Regions from separate parts of the Priestia sp. TRM10 genome, predicted to be linked through region 1. Evidence: riboswitches for the same ligand, from Rfam matches in the RefSeq annotation. Region 1 holds a riboswitch; each other region holds the start of a gene.
The links. Region 1 has a riboswitch for S-adenosylmethionine ahead of ACK3CR_RS14785 (5-methyltetrahydropteroyltriglutamate--homocysteine S-methyltransferase). Riboswitches for the same ligand answer to the same signal wherever they lie in the genome.
Positions count from the first base shown of each region.

Region 2: it holds a riboswitch for S-adenosylmethionine, as region 1 does, so the genes downstream of both, ACK3CR_RS10240 (methionine ABC transporter ATP-binding protein) here and ACK3CR_RS14785 (5-methyltetrahydropteroyltriglutamate--homocysteine S-methyltransferase) in region 1, are expected to answer to the same signal.
Region 3: it holds a riboswitch for S-adenosylmethionine, as region 1 does, so the genes downstream of both, ACK3CR_RS11875 (bifunctional homocysteine S-methyltransferase/methylenetetrahydrofolate reductase) here and ACK3CR_RS14785 (5-methyltetrahydropteroyltriglutamate--homocysteine S-methyltransferase) in region 1, are expected to answer to the same signal.

Region 1 covers NZ_JBJZOT010000013.1:699,562-704,528, reverse strand. Annotated here, with positions in the region: gene ACK3CR_RS14795 (LOG family protein) at 1-408, shown strand, start outside; gene ACK3CR_RS14790 (hypothetical protein) at 579-1,142, shown strand; gene ACK3CR_RS14785 (5-methyltetrahydropteroyltriglutamate--homocysteine S-methyltransferase) at 1,460-2,587, opposite strand; SAM riboswitch class I at 2,669-2,769, opposite strand; gene ACK3CR_RS14780 (alpha/beta hydrolase) at 3,442-4,053, opposite strand; gene ACK3CR_RS14775 (ring-cleaving dioxygenase) at 4,053-4,967, opposite strand, start outside.
Region 2 covers NZ_JBJZOT010000011.1:374,906-379,872, forward strand. Annotated here, with positions in the region: gene gcvH (glycine cleavage system protein GcvH) at 1-69, shown strand, start outside; gene ACK3CR_RS10220 (YusG family protein) at 195-440, shown strand; gene ACK3CR_RS10225 (toprim domain-containing protein) at 592-939, shown strand; gene ACK3CR_RS10230 (thioredoxin family protein) at 955-1,275, shown strand; gene ACK3CR_RS10235 (SCP2 sterol-binding domain-containing protein) at 1,425-1,790, shown strand; SAM riboswitch class I at 1,894-2,007, shown strand; gene ACK3CR_RS10240 (methionine ABC transporter ATP-binding protein) at 2,183-3,208, shown strand; gene ACK3CR_RS10245 (methionine ABC transporter permease) at 3,201-3,869, shown strand; gene ACK3CR_RS10250 (MetQ/NlpA family ABC transporter substrate-binding protein) at 3,909-4,736, shown strand; gene ACK3CR_RS10255 (carboxymuconolactone decarboxylase family protein) at 4,858-4,967, shown strand, end outside.
Region 3 covers NZ_JBJZOT010000013.1:116,466-121,432, reverse strand. Annotated here, with positions in the region: gene ACK3CR_RS11890 (bifunctional 3,4-dihydroxy-2-butanone-4-phosphate synthase/GTP cyclohydrolase II) at 1-3, opposite strand, end outside; gene ribE (riboflavin synthase) at 19-663, opposite strand; gene ribD (bifunctional diaminohydroxyphosphoribosylaminopyrimidine deaminase/5-amino-6-(5-phosphoribosylamino)uracil reductase RibD) at 665-1,747, opposite strand; FMN riboswitch at 1,928-2,078, opposite strand; SAM riboswitch class I at 2,389-2,495, shown strand; gene ACK3CR_RS11875 (bifunctional homocysteine S-methyltransferase/methylenetetrahydrofolate reductase) at 2,574-4,412, shown strand; gene metH (methionine synthase) at 4,413-4,967, shown strand, end outside.

The DNA of each region.
Region 1 (4,967 bases):
CATGTTATTGGAGTCATGCCTGCTTTTCTTGAAGAACGAGAAATTGCTCATAAAAACGTATCAGAGCTTATTGTGGTAGAGTCGATGCATGAAAGAAAAGCAAAGATGGCCGAACTTGCAGATGGATTTATTGCATTACCAGGTGGACCAGGGACATTAGAAGAGTTTTTTGAGATTTTTACATGGGCTCAATTAGGATTACATCAAAAGCCATGTGGACTCTTAAACATTAATGAGTATTACACCCCTCTTGTCTCCTTATTTAATCACATGACAGAAGAACAATTCTTGCAAGAAAAATATCGGGCTATGGCTCTTGTAGATACGGAACCACAAGGTTTGCTCGATCAATTTAATACATATCAACCACCATCTGTTAAGACATACATTACAGAAGCTCAGAGTTAACTAGAAAACAGGATTAGACCATAACTAATCCTGTTCTAGATTCTTTACAATTAAACTTAACATCCTCTACATTATAAGAATAAAAAAACCTTATAATTCCTTCATAAACATTTATTTCTAATGTAAAATTATCTTTGTGATTTAAATATTGGATATAGAAAGGGAATTTTATGAAATCTTTTTTAAAAGCAACATGCACGGCATTTATACTTACAAGCTTAATGACAGCCTGTAGTGAAGAAAAAGAAACTGCTCAAGTTGAACCTTCAAAAGAAGTTGAACGTACTCTATCTCCTGAAGAGAAGCAACAGCAGTTAGAGATAGAGAGAGTAGAAAAGGGAATTCTTTTCTATGGAGAAGGTGCAAAAGGCGGAGATTATGGTGTTTCTGTTTTAGATGGAACATATGAAAAATCTAATGAAGGTTCAGGTATCATTAGGGCTCAAGTTGAAGTGAAGAATGTTCATGACGATGGTACAGCTGTTACTCTTTTACCCTTAGAATTTTGGGTAGAAAATGAGAAAACAAACCAAAAAGTTATAGGAAAAGCCAGTCCTAACGATACTGAGGAATTTACAAATCTCCCTCAAGGACAATCTATAGTTTTTGATGTTTCCTTTTCAATTAAAGATACAGAGGAATTAGAAAACTTCTATTTATACATAGATAGTAAAAATGATCCGTTTGCAAATGCTCATTGGAAACTCGATAATTTAGATTCCTCACAATCATAAATCGATGAATATGATCTGCGAATGCTAGTTAATATAAAATCTATTAAAGGAAGTAATAAAAGCGCCAACCTGCTCAGTAACATCAAGTCTGCGCTTTTATTTTCGTTTATATATACTTTTACGGACCAATTTTAAATTATACAAAGATCATCTTAAGTTGCTGCTGTTCCTTACTGATCACCCATCTTTTGTAGATGACTAGAATTAGTATATCGGATTTTTAGAGATTGCTTACAAGTGAATGGATGTTTTTGCACCAAAACCATTCGATTAAAAACCCCTCCTAAGTGACAGGAGAGGTTTTTAAAAATCACTCTTTAGTTATTTCCCCAAACATCTTGAGCAATTTTAATGACATGACTGATTTTATTCCATTGCTCTTCTTCTGTTAACTCGTTTCCTTCTTCAGTACTTGCAAATCCACATTGAGGACTTAATGATAAGTTTTCTAGAGGTATGTATTGGCTTGCCTCTTGAATTCTTTCTTTAATTGTTTCAGGATCTTCTAGTTTAGCAAATTTAGATGTTATTAATCCTAGTACAACAGTTTGGTCATTACGAGTAAAGTTTTTTAATGGTTCAAAATCACCTGAACGGTTGTCATCATATTCAAGGAAAAGTCCGTCTACCTTTAAGTTAGCAAAGATTGCATCCGAAATGTTATCGTAGCCGCCACTTGTTATATAAGTAGATCTGAAATTCCCACGGCAAATATGCATTGTGATTAGCATATCCTCAGGCTTCTTAGAAATAGCATCATTTAAACAGCTTACTCTTGTATCAATAATATCCTGTACATCCATGCCAAGCTTTTCAACAACTGCGTTTATGCGTTCCTCCGAAACAAAATCAATCCAGGAAGTATCATCTAATTGTAGATAACGGCATCCCGCATCATAAAAAGCTTGAATGGCTTTTTGATAAGCAGCTACTGTATCATTATAAAACTGCTCACGGTTCCCCCCATAATATGAATCCTCTTGAATTCTAGTGAATAACATGTTAGGGCTTGGAATGGAGAATTTAGCAACTTGGCTTCCATCACCATATTGTTCGACAGCTTCTTTTAAAAACGTGAAGTGTTCTAGCATATAATGATGATTGAAATTCACTTTACCAACTACTCTAATAGCCTTATTCTTTGTTTTTGCCCCTTTAAATTGACTGATATATTCCGTTTCAAACTCCTCTACACCTTCTAAACCTGATAAAAAGTCTAAATGCCACCAAGAGCGTCTAAATTCACCATCTGTAATGGATTTAAGGCCTGTCTCAATTTGTTTTTGGACAAGCTTTTCAATTTCTTTATCTTCTACAGCTTTTAAGGCATCCTTATCGATCTCTCCATTTGCGTAAGCTGTTCTTGCTTCTTTAAGAGGTGCTGTTCTTAAAAAACTGCCTACGTGATCTGCTTTAAATGGCGCTTTTACTAATGTCTTTGTCATAATTTCAATTCCTTCTTTCTTCCAAAATTAAAAAACCTCTTCTTAAAAATAAGAAGAGGGTAATTGTCATAATGTATGCTCTTCTTATCTTCAAGCAAATCGCTACTGGAATTGGCACAGTACTTTAATAGTCCGCTGCCGAGGTTTCCTAGGGCCAGTCCCTCCACCTCTCGAGATAAGAATATTCAATTTATTTAACTTAAAAATAGGTTACACCTGTTTTATTGCCTTGTCAAATAAAAATTTATTTCTCATTGATTTTAAGGTTGACTTTCATCTTATATTTAAATTCCTTTTATTCCCTGATAAATTCAATCATACTCTTCATTTGCCAAGATTAAATACAAGTACCAAAACTGTTTGAAGATATGAATAACAGATTAAAAATCTTTGCTTATTATGTATTCTACCCTCGGTGTAGTGTCCCTATCGTAGCAATTGAAAAAGATGGGTAGTTTTGAATAGATGAAGTATTCATTTAAAGTTAACATAACACGAATTATAAGTAGTTTGCTTTATTAAACCTAGAGATTACTTTTGTCAATGATAAATCCCCAAGTTTTAATTCATATAATCTTTATAATATTAAATGTTAGTTTACCAAAGGACGATTTATAACAACTGTAGAATAATACAAATTTAATTTATATAATGTTCGTTAACAGAAGCAATAAAAGCGCCAACCTGCTTAGTAACAACAAGTTTGCGCTTTTTATTTTCGTTTATATACCTTTCCAGTCAATCTGTTCTCCACACAGTTATTTAGGATATATAGCTTTATAAATTAGCTGATTAACTGTGAACACTTTGCTTCCATTTATCACAAGGTATAATGTCATGCCTACTCATTTACACTATTTCGACTGTATTTTTTGATACCACTGGCTTGCAGCTTCTACCTCTTCAATTGTTAGTTGGTGACCTTTATTCTCCCAATGAAGTTCTACATGTGCATTAGCCTTTTCTAATAAAGATTGAAGCTCATTCGATTCCATTGGCGAGCAAATCGGATCATTTGTCCCAGCAGCAATAAACACAAACTTACCTGATAAGTCCGGAAGATCAATCCCTTTTCTCGGTACCATAGGGTGATGAAGAATAGCACCCTTTAAAGCATTTTGGTAGTGAAATAATAAACTAGCTGCTATATTCGCTCCATTTGAGTAGCCAATGGCGATAATATTATCGCGATCAAAACTATATTTTTCTGCTGCCTCATCAAGAAATTCATTTAATTCTTTTGTTCGGAAAATAAGGTCTTCTTCATCAAATACCCCTTCAGCCAATCTTCTGAAGAATCGAGGCATTCCATTTTCTAATACATTTCCTCGAACACTTAAGACAGAAGCCTCATCATCAATTCTTCCTGCAATAGGCAACAAATCTAATTCATTTCCACCAGTACCATGTAGTAATAATAATGTTGGTTTTGTTGAATCTTTCCCTTTATTGAAAATATGCTTCATTATTTATCCCCCTCCAGAACACGAACCTCTACTTGTGGTAAGGTTTCTTCTAATTCTTCTCTTTTTGACTCTAACCAAGATGGCAACATCAGTTTTTTTCCAAGTTCATGGATAGGTTCATCCACTGAAAAACCTGGTGGATCAGTTGCTATTTCGAAGAGGATTCCTCCTTCTTCATGAAAATAAAGAGCTTTGAAGTAGTTTCGATCGAGAATTTCAGTTGGATAATATCCGTTTTCTAGAAGAAGTGATCTCCACCTTTGATGATCTTCCCCGTCAATAGCTCGCCATGCTATATGATGAACCGTTCCTGCTCCCATCAACCCTCGAACTGAAGGATTTAACCGGATGTCAATCGTATTCCCTATAGAACCTTCAGATTTAAATCTAAGAAATTCTTTTTCTTGTCCCATGCATTCTAATCCTAAAATATTTTCTAGTGCGTGAGTTGTTTTATGCGGCTGTGAAGAATACAAAACAGCACCACCAAACCCTTTAATCGCATAATCAGCTTGAACTCCTCCAAAGTTCCAAGTATTCGCCGGTCCCCCGTCTCGTTCTGTTAATTCAAGTTGGAGTCCATCAGGATCATTAAATTGTAGATATTTTTCACCAAAGCGAATAGAAGAAGTAAATTCGACTCTGAACTTCCGTAATCTATTCTCCCAAAATGAAAGCGAACCCTTTGGTATAACATAGTTAGTCACACCAACTTGACCCGTCCCAATTCGACCTTTTAGCTGTTTACCCCATGGAAAAAAAGTAATAACACTACCTGGTTGACCCGTTTCATTCCCAAAATACAGATGGTATACTTCCGGTCGATCAAAATTAATGGTTTTTTTAACAAGTCGTAACCCAAGGACGCCTGCATAAAAGTCGATATTTCGTTGAGCATCGTTTACCATTGCTGA
Region 2 (4,967 bases), on a different contig from region 1:
CCTGATAATAAGGAAGATATTGAGAAATTAATGACAGCAGAAGAATATCAAAAAATGATTTCAGAATAAAAAAAAGGAATGTTTCCAAAAGGGAAACATTCCTTTTTTCTTTTGGAAAGGGAAAAATTTCATTTATGAACCCTTCGCTTTCAGGAGAATCTATAGTTAGATTCGTCTAGGAGGAGTGAAGCTTAATGTTAGAAAAGCGTCATATTGATGTAACGGACCGAGTTGTCGGAAAGTATGTAAATGATGAATTGAATTTATACGTTGAAAATGAACCGATTGGGAAGATGACTGTTAACGAGCAAGGAAAATCAGAGTATCAGTTAAATAACGGATATCAATATCGCGATAATAAATTTTACCAACATACAGATGTTACAACAGGTAAAGACATGAAGTACACCGATTGTGACAATGAAGAAGGTTGGTGCTAAAAAGCAGCGGGATTCCGCTGCTTTTTCTCTTAAAGAAAGCATTTTACAAAATTAAATATGAAGAAACAGGGGAAAAGACGTGAGAAAGCGAATACTGTATACTAAAGGATAAATGGATATTGGTGTACATTCTAACAAACAGGTGATGACAATGGTAGAAGGTATGGATAAGGTAATTATTGTTGAGGGAAGATCGGATAAAAAAAGGATTGAAAACATTATTAGAGAACCGATTGAGATCATTTGTACAAATGGCACGCTTAGTGTGGCCAAACTTGATGAAATTATTGATGCCACATTCGACAGAGACGTCTATATATTAGTCGATTCAGACGATGCTGGTGATAAACTTAGAAAACAATTTCGTCGTGAATTTCCTGAGGCAGAACATCTTTATATTGATCGATCTTATCGAGAAGTAGCTGCTGCACCAAGAAACCATATTGCAACCGTGTTGTTGAGTGCTAATATTGATATCAACACAGAATTTTTAGTTTAAAGGATTTGGTTAATGATGCAGGAATGGACAGAAGAGATTGTAAATGAAAATATAAACAAAGACGGATATCGCTTTCTCTATTTTTACACCCCACTTTGTGGAACATGTCAGCTTGCAAAGAAGATGCTTGAAGTAAGTGAGAAAGTGCTACCAGATGTAAATATTGGAGCAGCTAATTTAAACTATATGCCAGATAAGGCAAGTGAATTTAAGATAGAAAGTGTACCGTGTTTGCTCATTTTGAAAGATGGGAAATTAGAAGAAAAAGTATATGCTTTTCATTCAGTTGAAAACATTATTGGAAAATTAGGCTCTTATGAAAGTGCTTTACGCTAATGTAAAGCACTTTTTGACATATTTCTTAGGAAATAAAGGTGTTACGACATTGTTTGAAGTTTAAGAAAAGAGATTGTCGAGAAAAAGAACAAGGAACAGGAAAAAAAAGAGAGAACTTTAACAATACGAGAAAAAAGGAGTGTAAGCGGATGAAACTAAAAACATTAGTTCACAGTTTTATGAAACGCCTTACTAAAAGCGCTCACTTACTGCCGTTAATGGGAGAAGAATATTTTGTTATTTCTCTTCAAGATGAAACAGATTCCTATTCCTTGCTTATTTCAAAAGACGAGCAAATTGTTGTGTCTGGATTAGTTCAACAAGCGAACGTTCGGATTCAGGGTGATAATAAAAGTTATTATGATTTACTACTAAGTTTAGAAGCTCTGCAGAAGCTAAGTAAACAGCACGAAGTGGTTATAGAAGGTAGTTTTGCAGACGTTCTGAAAGCTGAAATGTTGATTAAACTGGCTACGAAAGAGCAAAAAGGAAAAGTTGTCCAGTTAGCCTCATAGCAAAAAATAGAAATGTTATCACTGTTGAAAATTATTTGACATTGTTTATGATAGGTGCTACAATCACTCTCGTAACTTCTAATCGTTTAATTAAATATTGCAACTCTTATCAAGAGAGGTGGAGGGACTGTGCCCGATGAAGCCCGGCAACCGTCAGATAATCTGAAAAGGTGCCAATTCCTGCAAAGTTGTGTAATACGACTTTGAGAGATGAGAGAGAGGCTTGAACATACACAACCTTTCTGCTCGTCGTGCAGAAAGGTTTTTTTATTATGCTGAAAAGATTTTGTTTGGGGATACTATTCTTCATTACTAGGCCTCTTTATCGGAAAAAACTGACTTTTTAAACGATAAACAAGAATAACTGACAGATCGAAGAAGGTGAATACGCAATGATTACATTGAAGAACGTCAACAAGACATACAAAACAAAATCAGGTGAAGTTGTAGCAGTCAAAGACGTCAATCTCGAAGTTGGAAAGGGAGAAATCTTTGGTATTATTGGTTACAGCGGAGCCGGAAAAAGTACGATGGTTCGACTTTTTAACGGCCTTGAGAAACCTACAAGTGGGGATGTCGTAGTAGCAGATAACAATATTGGTCATATAAAGGGCGAACAGCTTCGAAAAGCCCGTCAAGAAATAGGAATGATCTTTCAACATTTCAATTTATTATGGTCTCGAACTGTACGTGATAATATTTCGTTTCCTCTTGAAATTGCTGGAGTGCCAAAGAAAGAGAGACAAAAAAGAGCAGAGGAGCTTATTAAGCTTGTTGGGCTTGAAGGGCGCGAGAAAGCTTACCCTTCTCAATTAAGTGGAGGACAAAAACAAAGGGTTGGAATTGCGAGAGCACTTGCTAACAATCCAAAAGTCCTTCTTTGTGATGAAGCAACTTCAGCACTTGATCCTCAAACAACAGATTCGATTTTAGATTTACTCGTAGACATTAATAAAAAATTAGGACTAACAATTGTTCTTATTACGCATGAAATGCATGTTATTCGCAAAATTTGCCATCGTGTAGCAGTGATGGAGAGCGGGAATATCGTGGAGCATGGGGAAGTATTAGAAGTCTTCCGCAATCCACAGCAGAACGTAACAAAACGTTTCGTGAAGCAAATAGCAGAAGCAGAAGATGCTTCTGAAACAATCTCTACTTTAGTAGAACGTTATAAGAGCGGACGAATTGTACAGCTCACATTTATCGGAGATGATGCAGAGCAGCCGCTTATTACTCAACTTATCCGAAAGTTTGATATTGCGGTAAACATTGTACAAGGGAAAGTGTCTCAGCTCCAAGATGGTGCGTACGGTACATTATTTATCCATCTTGATGGAAATGAAGAAGAACTAAACAAGGCATTAGCCTTTTTACAACAAGAGAACATCGAAGTAGAGGTGATCAATCATGTTTAGTGAATGGTTTCCAAACGTAGACTTAGAGTCTTTTCAGCAAGCAACAGTTGAGACGCTCTATATGACGTCTATCTCAGTTATTGCAACGTTTATTTTGGGGATTTTACTTGGACTCTTATTATTTTTAACATCTAAGGGAAGTCTATGGGAAAACAAGTTCTTTAACACGATTATTGCTGTTATTGTGAACGTATTTCGTTCCATTCCCTTTATCATTTTAATCATTCTATTGCTTCCTTTTACAAACTTTATAATTGGTTCTATGTTTGGTCCAAAAGCAGCTCTTCCAGCATTAATTATTGGAGCAGCCCCTTTCTATGCGCGACTTGTAGAAATTGCGCTGCGTGAAATTGATCGTGGCGTTATTGAAGCAGCTCAAGCAATGGGAGCGAAAACAAGAACTATCATTTTCAAAGTATTGTTACCAGAGTCATTGCCAGCCCTTATTTCAGGTATTACTGTAACAGCTATTGCTCTTATTGGATACACAGCAGTAGCGGCAGCAATTGGAGCAGGAGGACTTGGCGCTCTAGCATATGACCAAGGATTTAAACGTAATGAGAATGATGTAACATTTTTAGCAACAGCATTAATTTTAGTTATTGTATTTATTCTTCAATTTATTGGCGACTTAGCGACAAAGAAAATCGACAAACGCTAATGCTATAAACTAATTTAAAAATAGAAGGAGAGTCATTACATGAAAAAGTTATTTGCATCAGCTGTCCTAGCTTTATCTGTGACAAGCCTTGCAGCTTGTGGTTCAAGCGGCGGTAGCGACAGCTCTAAAGAAAAAGAAATTAAAATTGTAGCAACAAGTACTCCACATGCTGAGATTTTAGAAGAAGCAGCCTCAATTTTAGAAAAGAAAGACATCAAGCTTGATGTTGAAGTGAACGACGATTACAGTTTACAAAACAAAATGCTAGCTAGTGGTGAAGTTGATGCAAACTTTTTCCAACATACACCATACCTTAAAAATGCAATGAAGGAAGACAAAAGCTTTGATCTTGTAAGTGCAGGTGGCGTACATCTTGAGCCAATGGGTGTATACTCTAAAAAATATAAAAACCTTGATGAAATTCCTAAAAACGGAACAATTATGATTAGTAATAACGTAGCAGAAGAAGGACGCATGCTTTCTCTTTTACAACAAGGCGGTCTTATTAAACTAAAAGAAGGCGTTGACCCTGTTTCAGCAACGAAGAAAGATATTGTAGAAAATAAGAAAAATATCAACATTAAAGTTGGTGGAGATGCTGCTTTAATGCCAAAAGCATATGAAAATGAAGAAGCAGACGCAGTTATTATTAACACTAACTATGCAATCGGAGCTGACTTAACGCCAACAAAAGATGCGATTGAGTTAGAAGGAGAAGATTCACCATACGTGAATATCGTTGCAGTTAAAAAAGGTGACGAAGATCGTGAAGAAATTAAAGAACTTATGAAAGTTCTTCATTCAAAAGAGATTCAAGACTTTATTAAAGAGAAATATAAAGGTTCTATCATTCCAGTTTCAAAATAATTTGGAAAGGGGGCGCATTTGCGCTCCCCTTTTTATTTTTATAAGAAGTGCAGAAAGCATACATTTTTTTCTAGAAGACCATACTAGTGTTGAAAAGTTTAAAGAAATGGAGTTGATAGGGATGGATACAGGTCAAAATTCAACAGACCAGGCGTTGCATGCGTATAAAGTAGGTATTGGTGAATTTACACAGAAGCTTCCAGATGTTGCTGAAGCATTTAACGCATTTAC
Region 3 (4,967 bases), 580 kb from region 1:
CATTTTGACACCTCTTTTTTAAAATCCATGATTTTTCAGAAACTCATAGCTTAGCTTATCCTCTGGTTTTGCTTCTTCTTTATGAACAAACTTATGAAGATATTTCCCAATCATATCGCACTCAATATTGACAGTGTCCCCACGTTTTTTAGCTCCTAAAATCGTATAATCCGTTGTATGCGGAATAAGTGAAACAACTAGTTCATCCCGCTCAAGCCCAAAAATAGTTAAGCTTGTTCCATCTAGAGCAACAGAGCCTTTTAATAACAGGGAACGAGTTAGATGCTCTGAAAGATGAATACGGTAATAAATCGCATTACCTTTTGGCGTTACTTCAATAATTTCTCCCGTACCATCAATATGACCTGAAACAAAATGTCCTCCAAATCGCCCATTCGCTGCCATTGCTCTTTCTAAATTCACTTTCACTCCTTGCTTGAAATCCTTTAAGTTTGTTGCTTTAATCGTTTCTGGCATAACATCGACAGTAAATCGATCTTTTGTAAAGCTTGTGACAGTTAAACAAACTCCATTTACTGAAATGCTATCACCAAGATTTACATCTTTTAAAATTTCATTTGCTCGAATTGAAAAAATAATGGCATCTGTCTTTTTTTCAACTCGTTCGATTTCTCCTATTTCTTCTATAATCCCTGTGAACATATTATTTCCCTTTCTTTCTAGAGACAATTTTAAGGTCTTCACCTAATACACTTGTTTCTATAATCTCAAGATGCTGCGTTTCAGCCATTGTAGAAAAACCAGCTCCACCAAATGCACTTGGAGCATCTTTCCCACCTATTAAAATAGGAGCAACGTAGGAAACTACTTCATCAAAAAATCTGCTCTGTAAAAAAGCTCCATGAACAGTTGCTCCTCCCTCAACTAACAGGGACTGAACTCCTTTTGCTGCTAAAAGTTCTAAAATATGCTCTATATTTTGAGGCTGCTCAAGTGAAAAAATAGAAACATGCTCTTTAGCAAAAGGAGCTTTCTTCTCTTCGCTAACATTTCCTGTAATAACCCACGTTTCAGCAGAATCATCTTGAAAAATCTTAGCCTCAGGTGAAACTTTAAGGTTTGTGTCTAGTACAATACGGATTGGATGACGCGCATGCCCCATAATTCTTGTTGTCAACAGTGGATTATCAGCTATCACTGTATTTGCTCCAACTAGAATTCCATCATGAGAATGTCGAAGACGATGACCATCAAGCCTTGCTTGTTCACCAGTAATCCACTTGCTTTCTCCAGTTTTTGTCGCAATTTTACCATCCAAACTCATGGCAGACTTTAATGTCACAAAGGGACGCTTTTCTCTCATAAAATGGAGAAAGAAAGGATTAAGTGCTTTGGCCTCTTTTTCAAGAACGCCAACTTTCACTTCGATGCCCGCCTTTTTCATCATTTCCATCCCTCGTCCACTTACAAGCGGATTTGAATCAAGAGATGCAACAACAGCTCGCTTAATGCCTTTTTGGATAATAAGCTCTGCACATGGAGGTGTTTTCCCATAATGGCTACAAGGTTCAAGAGTGACATAAATTGTCGCCCCATAAGCTTTATCTCCTGCCATATTTAAAGCATGAACTTCAGCATGTGGTTCACCTGCTTTTAAATGTGCACCCATTCCAACGATTGCTCCATCTTTTACAACAACAGCTCCAACTGCTGGATTCGGTTTAGTTTGTCCTATTGTCGCACTTGCCATTTGTATAGCAAGTTTCATATATGCTTGATCGTTCACTTTTCCCCCTCCATTACAAACCCCTTTATACGTAAAAACCCCTTTAGGATTGGGTCCTAAAGGGGTAGAGATGCTGAATCAGTATATTGACAAAATGAAAATAAGCGAAAACAAACTATCATATGTATGCTTAAAAAACGTTATGCACGCTTTAAAAAACACAAACTGATAGTGTCGCACCTGATCCTTCTCCCATCCAGACTTTAACTGTCGGCTCAAGATTCAAACTTGATCAACCGCATATCAGTAAAGATATGCGGGTCGCGGGCTTAGAATATAATCATTATTCACCACCGCCGGTTAGGATTTTCACCTGACCCCGAAGGATAACTATGAAATTTGACTTTATTATAGCAGAGGTTCTCACAAAAGTCATAACTTTTTGCTTCTTTTCTCGTACTTTCTAATTTTTCCCCTTTTAAATCCGAACATTATTCCTAAAATAAAGTTTAATATCCAAATTTACCCCTTCAGCTTTTTTAAAGTATGTTTCCCCTTAAAAAAAGAGAATTTTAAAAAAAGGGTTTAAAATGTTCAGAAATTATTGTATAATTTCAAAAATCAGATACACTTTCCAAGGAAAAGTAAAATTTATTATTAGTATATTTAAAAACTATCCAAATTCATACGCATATAAATATTTCTTATCACGAGAAGTGGAGGGACTGGCCCTATGAAACTTCAGCAACCAGTTACGTTTGTAACAAGGTGCTAAATCCAGTAAGCATATTTGCTTAGAAGATAAGAAGACAACTACAAGTCTTCTTTTCATAAAGAAGGCTTTTTTTATTAGGAAAGTGATGTTCACTAAAAGGGGGAGATGAAAATGGGTTTACTTGAGGATTTACAGTCAAAAATTCTAATTGGGGATGGGGCAATGGGAACACTGCTTCACGCTCACGGAATTGATAACTGTTTTGAAGAACTAAATATTACAAAGCCGGAAGATATTTTTAATATTCATAAAGCATATCAAAAAGCAGGTGCTTCTGTTATTCAAACAAATACATATGGAGCAAATTTCCCGAAGCTTAAAAGATATGGAGCGGAAGAAAAAGTAAAGGACATCAACGTTGAAGGAGTTCGTCTCGCTAAAAAAGCAGTTGGAGATTCTGGCTACGTTCTAGGTACAATTGGCGGGATTCGATCGTTCCAAAAAAGTATTATTTCTCTTGAAGAAATTAAAAGAAGCTTTAGAGAACAACTTTTTTGGCTTTTGTCTGAGGATGTTGACGGACTTCTTTTTGAAACATTTTATGACTTGGAAGAGCTGAAGACCGTTTTAGAAATCGCACGCCGTGAGACAGATAAACCTATTGTGACAAATGTCTCTCTCCATGAAAAAGGAGTTCTTCAAGACGGAACCCCGATTGTGAAAGCTTTAAAAATATTAGAAGAACTTGGAGCGGATGTTGTAGGTACAAACTGTCGTCAAGGTCCTTATCATATGCTTGAAATTTTAGAGGAAGTTCCTCTTTTAGATAAAAGTTTTCTATCAGCATATCCAAATGCTAGTTTACCTCAATATGTTGATGGTCGCCTTATTTATGAAACAGACCCAGACTATTTCTACAAAACAGCGCTTGCGTTTAAAGACCAAGGAGTTCGATTACTTGGAGGATGCTGCGGAACAACGCCTTCGCATATTGAAGCAATGGCAAAAGCGCTCACAAATGCTGTACCAATTACAGAAAAAACGGTAAAGGAAACTCCACCAATTGAGATTCTTAGTCAAGAGATTCAGGCACAACCCCATCTTCATGAAATTGTACAAGAAAATCACTCCATTATTGTTGAACTTGATCCACCTAAAAAACTTGGAGTTGATAAGTTTCTAAAGGGAGCTCATGCTCTTCAAGCAGCTGGAATTGATGCATTAACACTTGCAGATAACTCTCTAGCAAGTCCACGTATTAGTAACCTAGCGATGGCTTCACTTTTAAAAGATCAGTTAAAAACGCGCCCGCTTATTCACTTAACGTGTCGAGACCATAACTTGATTGGTCTTCAGTCACACTTAATGGGCATGCATACACTAGGATTCAATCAGGTTCTCGCTCTAACAGGCGATCCATCAAAGATTGGGGATTTCCCTGGTGCTACATCAGTATATGATCTCTCTTCTTTTGACTTGATTCGCCTTATTAAACAGTTTAATGAGGGAGTTTCATTTTCAGGTAAGCCTCTTGGCCAAAAAACAAACTTTTCAATTGCTGGAGCTTTCAATCCTAATGTCCGCCACCTTGACAGAGCCGTACAACGCCTTGAGAAAAAAGTTGATTGTGGAGCAGATTACTTTATCTCTCAGCCTATTTATTCAATTGAGCAGCTTGAAGATGTCTATGAAGCAACTAAAAATTTAAAAGCTCCTATCTATATCGGTATTATGCCGCTTACAGGTGCTAAAAATGCTCGCTTCTTACATCATGAAGTGCCTGGCATTAAACTATCAGAAAATATTCTAACTCGTATGGAGAAAATTGAACACAATAAAGAACAAAGCGCTAAAGAAGGAATTCTACTTGCAAAAGAGCTCATTGATAGAGCATATGAGCTTTTCAACGGCTTGTATTTAATTACTCCATTTATGCGCTATGAGATGACAGTTGAGCTCGCTAACTATATTAAAGCAAAAGAACTTGTTTCAATAGAAAGGAAGATTTAAATGGCTTTCACGAACATCACAGAACAATTACAGAAACGCATTCTAATTGTTGATGGCGCAATGGGTACAATGATTCAAAATGCCAACTTAACAGCAGATGATTTTGGTGGCGAAGAATATGAAGGATGTAATGAGTATTTATCTCAAACAAAACCAGAACTCATTCAATCTATTCATGAGCAATATTTAGAAGCTGGAGCAGACATTATTGAAACAAATACGTTCGGGGGAACAGCCCTTGTTCTAGATGAATATGATCTTGGCTCGCTTGCTTTTGAGCTTAATGTTGCTTCAGCAAAACTTGCGCGCGCTGCTTGTGATAAATATTCAACACCTGACTGGCCCCGCTATGTTGCAGGTGCAATGGGGCCTACAACAAAAACCCTTTCTGTAACAGGCGGAACAACGTTTGATGCTCTTGTTGAAGATTATTTTGAACAAGCGAAAGGCCTTCTAACAGGTGGCGTTGACTTACTTTTACTTGAAACATGTCAAGATATGCTGAATGTAAAAGCAGGGTTCCTCGGTATTCAGAAAGCTTTTGAACATTTTAAT